DNA from 2 places in the Paraburkholderia edwinii genome. Region 2 is predicted to be linked to the other one. Evidence: riboswitches for the same ligand, from Rfam matches in the RefSeq annotation. Region 2 holds a riboswitch; the other holds the start of a gene.
What was found. A riboswitch is a leader RNA that binds a small molecule or an ion and turns the genes downstream of it on or off. The one in region 2 is predicted to bind thiamine pyrophosphate.
Positions count from the first base shown of each region.

Region 1: another riboswitch for thiamine pyrophosphate. It lies ahead of KZJ38_RS03240 (FAD-dependent oxidoreductase); the one in region 2 lies ahead of thiC (phosphomethylpyrimidine synthase ThiC).

Region 1 is NZ_CP080095.1:740,465-743,873, forward strand. It holds gene KZJ38_RS03235 (ABC transporter ATP-binding protein/permease) at 1-951, opposite strand, end outside; TPP riboswitch at 1,428-1,537, shown strand; gene KZJ38_RS03240 (FAD-dependent oxidoreductase) at 1,761-2,969, shown strand; gene thiS (sulfur carrier protein ThiS) at 3,017-3,214, shown strand; gene KZJ38_RS03250 (thiazole synthase) at 3,370-3,409, shown strand, end outside.
Region 2 is NZ_CP080095.1:3,287,715-3,291,123, reverse strand. It holds gene thiC (phosphomethylpyrimidine synthase ThiC) at 1-1,905, opposite strand, end outside; TPP riboswitch at 1,997-2,154, opposite strand; gene KZJ38_RS14530 (cytochrome b/b6 domain-containing protein) at 2,316-2,990, shown strand; gene KZJ38_RS14525 (molybdopterin-dependent oxidoreductase) at 3,001-3,409, shown strand, end outside.

The DNA of each region.
Region 1 (3,409 bases), 2.4 Mb from region 2:
GCTGACTGTGCCGAACGCGCTCGTCACCTGCTGATAGACGCCGAACGTAATCGACTTCGTAAAATACTTCGGCGCGGCCGCGATATACGGAAACACGATCGCGAGCTGCGAATAGCTGATCACGACAATCGAGAGCCGCCGCGTGAAGCGCATGACGAGCCGCCAGTTGTCGCGAATGTGACCGAACACGCCCTGCAGCGATTTCTCTTCGGCCGCTTCACCCTGATAGAGCGCGATCTGATCGGCGTTTTCGCGAATGCGGATCAACGAAAAACGGAAGTCCGCTTCGACGCGCTGCTGCTGGTAGTTGATCGACACGAGCGGGTGGTTCACCTTGTGCGTGATCCACGAACCGATCGCCGCGTAGATCAGCGCGACCCACACCATGTATCCGGGAATCGAGATTTCAGTGCCGAACATGTGAAACGCGAGCGAACCGGACAGATTCCACAGGATCACGATGAACGAGAACAGCGTGACGGTGGTCGACAGCAGCCCGAGCGACAGGTTCAGCGTCGTGCTCGCGAGGCCTTGCAGGTCGGCGGAAACCCGCTGGTCGGGGTTGTCGGCGAGACGGTCGCGCTCGATGCGGTAGTACGCATCGTCGCCGAGCCATTCGTTCAGATACTTTGTGGTGAGCCACTGCCGCCAGCGGAATTCGAGCATCTGGCGAAAGTACGTGCGATAGGAACCGAGCAGAATCAGCGCGAGCGCGATGACCGTGAACTGCAGCAGCGAATGCTTGAAAACGGGGTAATTGTATTGCTGGATCGCATCGAAGAAGATGCCTTGCCAGCGGTTGAACCAGACGTTGGCGGCCACCATCGTCATATTCATCGCGATGACGATCACGAGCAGGCCCCATGCGCGCCATCGGTCCTCGGACACCCAGTAGGGCTTGATGAGACCCCACGCGGTGATGTCCGCGGAGCTGTTCGGGTTTTCGGCCATATCTGTCCTTTGAAACGGCGTTGGGTGAAGCAACTCGTCGCGATGCGCGGGGGCCGCACGGGTGGCGTAGAGCGACGCGTTCGCCGGTAGTCCATCGAGGCGCGATTGTCGCGGCCGCGGCTTAACCGGAGCTTAATGGGAATGCCCGGGGTGTGCCCGATAACGTGCATCGGTCCTCGGGCGGAGTAGTGGCCAGAACGGCCGGGCCCGGGTTTCGGTCCCGCTGTCCGCTCTCAATACCGACTGCGTGTCGCGCATTATGTCAGAGGCGCCAGGATGGCTCATATTGAATTTGCCGGGCCGCACTCAGCCTTGTCCATCGGCTCGCGCATGGTCTCGCGCGTCGAATCGCGGATGGGTTTTTTGCGCGCTGGCAGCGCGCCGGCGTGGTGCCGCATCGCATACGTCCGCTGCCCACGTAGACAGGCCCGTAATCCCTCGGGTTTTCGCGACGAGCCTTTTATGGTCTAATGACCTCGACGAAACAGGGGTGCTTTGGCGCGGATACACGTCGCGGCGAGGCTGAGAGAGACCCTTCGCACCCGATCCGGGTAATACCGGCGCGGGAAGTTTCGAAGTCTTTCGTTTCCTGCCGCGCTGCCTTTCATTCTGAAGGTTGCTGCCCGGCGGGTTCTCCTGCCTCTGCATCCGCAGCCGCCTCCGCGTGTTTCGTCCTTGGGTACGTGCGTTTTGTTGCCGTACGGAAAGGATCCGATGACCGCTCAATCTTCAGTTCTCTGTCCCGCTTGTCCGCATGGCGCTCGACGCGTCGCGTGGTGGTTTGCTGCGCCGCGCAAGGAGCAGGCGACATGACGGCGCGTGAGCAATCCGCTGCGCGGGTCGGTGCGCCCGTTCGGGCACAGGCTGGCGTCCAGCGTGGCGAGGTGCCCGATTTCGCTGTGATCGGCGGCGGTCTCTGCGGACGGCTCGTCGCCTGGCGACTTGCCGGCGCAGGGCGCCGCGTCGCGCTATACGAGCGCGGCGACGCGGCCGGCACGCAATCGGCCGCCTGGGTTGCGGCCGCGATGCTCGCGCCGCTTGCCGAAGCCGCAAGCGCGGAGTTGCTGATCACGCGCCTTGGCGCCGCGTCGCTCGACAGCTGGCCGCGCATCATCGCCGAACTGCCGGAGCCGGTGTTTTTTCAGCGTAACGGCACGCTCGTCGTGTGGCATCACGGCGATCGCAGCGAGGCGCCGCTGTTCGAGCGGCGGCTACGCGCGAATGCGCCGGCGGAACTGCTCGAAGGCGGTTTGTTCTCGCTGTCGGGTGCGCAGATCAATGCGGCCGAGCCGGCGCTTGCGGGCCGCTTTACGCAAGGCTGGCTGCTGCCGCACGAAGGACAGCTCGATAACCGGCAGGTGCTGGCCGCGCTGGCCGCGGGGCTCGCGGAGCGCGGCGTCGAGACGCACTGGAACACGGCGATCGACGACCGCGAACTGCCCGCCGCGCGCATCACGATCGATTGCCGCGGGCTCGGCGCGAAACCGGTGTTGCCGACGCTGCGCGGCATCCGCGGCGAAGTCGCGCGCGTGCACGCGCCGGGCATCGGACTTGCGCGTCCGGTACGGCTGCTGCATCCGCGCTACCCGCTGTATATCGCGCCGAAGCAGAACGATCTGTACGTGATCGGCGCGACCGAAGTGGAAGGCGAGGATATGTCGCCGGTCAGCGTGCGTTCGGCGCTCGAACTGCTCAGCGCTGCGTTTTCCGTGCATCCGGGCTTCGGCGAGGCGCGCATTCTGGAGCTGAACTCGCAGTGCCGGCCGACGCTGCCGGACCATCGTCCGGCCATCGTCTGGGACGGTGCGCAGACGCTGCGCGTGAACGGCCTCTACCGTCATGGTTACATGATCGCGCCGGAAGTCGCGGATGAGGCAGTCCGCTTCGCGCTCGCGCTTGCCGATGGCGCTATCGCCGACCTCGACGCATTCGCCGGCTGGCGTTTGCAGGCGCACTGGAACGAGCTGTTCCACGTCGATCATCCGAAGTCGCGCGACGCCGTGCGCGAGTCCGCGTGAACAGGCTCGAGAGACCGGCGCTTAAACAAACATTGAGACACACGATTATGGACATTCAAATCAACCAGAAGCCGCTGTCGTTGCCGGAAGGCGCGACCGTCGCCGATGCGCTCGCCGCGTTCGGCGCGCAGCCGCCGTTCGCGGTCGCGCTGAACGGCGACTTCGTCGCGCGCAAGCAGCATGCGGCGCGCGCTTTGCACACCGGCGACCGGCTCGACGTCGTGCACCCGGTGGCAGGCGGTTGAGTTTCGTCGTGCAACCCGAGGCAACCGCGCATTCGCTGCTGCTTCGCTAGCATCAACGGCATCGCATGCTGCGCAAGCTCAAGCTTCGCAAGCACAAGCACCACAAGAGACACAGGGCAACGACCCAGGCAACTGCCACAGGCAAGGACTGACCGATGACTTCTACTCAATCCGCGCCCGCCGACGCGCTGACGC
Region 2 (3,409 bases):
GACGGCCTTCACTTCCATGCCTTTGCGCAGCGCTTCGTCGTCGCTCACACCCTGTTGCGCGGCGAACTCACGCACGTCCTGCGTGATTTTCATCGAGCAGAAGTGCGGTCCGCACATCGAGCAGAAGTGTGCAACTTTGGCGGAATCTTTCGGCAGCGTTTCGTCGTGGAATTCGCGCGCCTTGTCCGGATCGAGGCCGAGGTTGAACTGATCTTCCCAGCGGAATTCGAAGCGCGCCTTCGAGAGCGCGTTATCGCGCACCTGCGCGCCCGGATGACCCTTTGCCAGATCGGCCGCGTGCGCCGCAAGCTTGTACGTGATGATGCCTTCCTTCACGTCGTCCTTGTTCGGCAAGCCGAGGTGTTCCTTCGGCGTCACGTAGCAGAGCATCGCGGTGCCGAACCAGCCGATCATCGCGGCGCCGATACCCGACGTGATGTGATCGTAGCCCGGCGCGATGTCGGTCGTGAGCGGCCCGAGCGTGTAGAACGGCGCTTCGTCGCACCATTCCAGCTGCAGGTCCATATTCTCCTTGATCAACTGCATCGGCACATGGCCCGGGCCTTCGATCATCACTTGCACGTCGTGCTTCCACGCGATCTGGGTGAGCTCGCCGAGCGTCTTCAGTTCGCCGAGTTGCGCTTCGTCGTTGGCGTCGTAGATCGAGCCGGGACGCAGGCCGTCGCCGAGCGAGAAGCTCACGTCGTACGCCTTCATGATTTCGCAGATGTCCTCGAAGTGCTCATAGAGGAACGACTCGCGATGATGCGCGAGACACCACTTCGCCATGATCGAGCCGCCGCGCGACACGATGCCCGTCATCCGGTTCGCGGTGAGCGGCACGTATTGCAGGCGCACGCCCGCGTGAATCGTGAAGTAGTCGACGCCCTGTTCGGCCTGCTCGATCAGCGTGTCGCGGAAAATTTCCCACGTCAGATCCTCGGCTTTGCCGTTCACCTTCTCGAGGGCCTGATAGATCGGTACCGTGCCGATCGGCACCGGGCTATTGCGGATGATCCATTCACGCGTTTCATGAATGTGCTTGCCGGTCGACAGGTCCATGACCGTGTCGCCGCCCCAGCGGATCGCCCAGGTCATCTTGTCGACTTCCTCGCCGATCGACGACGTGACGGCCGAATTGCCGATGTTCGCGTTGATCTTCACAAGGAAGTTGCGGCCGATGATCATCGGCTCGCTTTCCGGGTGATTGATGTTGGCTGGAATGATTGCGCGGCCGCGCGCGACTTCCTCGCGCACAAACTCGGGCGTGATTTCCTTCAGCGCATTTGCGCCGGGCGCCGCTGCGCCGAATGCGGTTGCGCCGAACGCCTGGCCCGGATGCTGGCGGCCCATCATCGCGGCGAGCTTGGCCCCGTTCGGGCCGCTCGTGCGCAGGCTTTCGAGGTATTCGGCACGCCGCTGGTTTTCGCGAATCGCGATGTACTCCATTTCGGGCGTGACAATGCCTTTCTTCGCATAGTGCATTTGCGACACGTTCGCGCCGGCTACGGCGCGGCGCGGCGTGCGGTGCAGGCCCGGGAAGCGCAATTGCGCGGTGGCCGGGTCGGCTGCGCGTTCGCGACCGTAATCGCTCGACAGGCCGTCGAGCGACACGGTGTCGCCGCGCGCTTCGATCCAGCGCTGGCGCAGCGCGGGCAGGCCGGCGCGGATATCGATGCGCGCGTCGGGGTCCGTGTACGGGCCCGACGTGTCGTAGACATAGATCGGCGGATTCTTCTCGCCGCCGAAGCCGGTCGGCGTATCGGCTTGCGTGATCTCGCGCATCGGCACGCGAATATCGGGCTGCGACCCGGTGACGTAAACCTTGCGCGAATTCGGCAGCGGCTCGACGGCAGCTGCATCGACATGCGCTTCGGCGGAAATGAACTTCGGGTTGGCGTTCACGTGGCTCTCCTGTGGCGGACCGCTTTCTGGTTGCGCTACACGGGAGACGAGAGGAAGTGGGACGGGTTCGCGAGAGGCTTGCAGCTTAATGTGGCGGAACCCGAACGCTTCCCTGCGCTGGCATTATCCAGATCAGGTTCAAAGGGTATTTCTCACCCACGCTACGCGATATTGGCTGCCGACCGTCGAGCAGGCTCGATCTGAAATCGGCGGACAACGATGCGTAACGCAGGACCCCCGCGTTAGCAGCGGACAAGATAACCTGGCTTGGCCTCGTTTGGCAAAGCTTTTGGCACCGCTTTGGGCAAATTTCTTTGACAGGAATTTGTCGGCAAAAAAATTATGGATGCGGCTGTCATATCGGCGGCGGGGTGGCGACAAACGTGCAGATCTGAATAACGGAGTCTGCCATGCAACCTTACGCGAAGCTTGTCGTCCGCCCCGGCGACACGCATCCCCAAGGCGATAGCCACGCCGCGCCGCCGCCTGCTGCCGGTTCGCGCACGATTCATCCGCTCTGGGTGCGGGTCGGGCACTGGCTCAATGCGATCGCCGCGATCGTCATGATGCTGTCGGGCTGGCGCATCTACGACGCGTCGCCGGTGTTTCACGGCTTCGAGATTCCGCCGAACCTCACCTTGGGCGGCTGGCTCGGCGGTGCGCTGCAATGGCATTTCGCGGGGATGTGGCTGCTCGTGTTCAACGGCATCGTCTATCTCGCGCTGAACCTCGCAAGCGGGCGCTTCGCTCGCAAGTTCTTTCCGCTGTCGCCGCGCGCGATTCTGCGTGACTTTTTCGCGGCGCTGACCGGCAAGCTGTCGCACGCGGACCTCTCGCATTACAACGCGGTGCAGAAGTTCGCGTATCTGTTCGTGATCTGCGATCTGATCGTGCTCGTGCTGTCGGGCCTCGCAATCTGGAAGTCGGTGCAGTTTCCGCTGTTGCGCGAACTGATGGGCGGCTACGACAACGCACGCGTCGTGCACTTCTGTGCGATGGCGCTGATGGCGGCGTTTATCGCCGTGCACCTCGCGATGGTGGCGCTCGTGCCGCGCTCGCTGATCGCCATGCTGCGTGGCCGGTAAGGAGAACGCGATGAACGACAAACTCAAACCGGCCCATAAACTCGACCGTCAATCGATCCTGCAGGACGCGCAGCGCGAACTCGCCATGCCGTCGCGGCGCCTCTTCGGCAAGCAGTTGCTGACCTTGGGCGGTCTGTCGATGCTGACCGGCTGTTCGCTGACCGACGACGAATCGGTCAACAAGTTTCTCACCGCGGTATCGCGGCTCAACGACAGCGCGCAGGCGTTGCTGTTCAGCCCGACGCAGCTCGCGCCGACTTATACGGAAGCGCAGATCACGCGCCCGTTCCCGTTCAACGCGTATTACGGCATCGACCAGGTGCCGCATGTCGATGAAGCTTCGTACCGTCTGCAGCTGAGCGGCCTCGTCACGGGCAAGCGGACATGGACGCTGCCCGAACTCGTCGCGCTGCCGCACG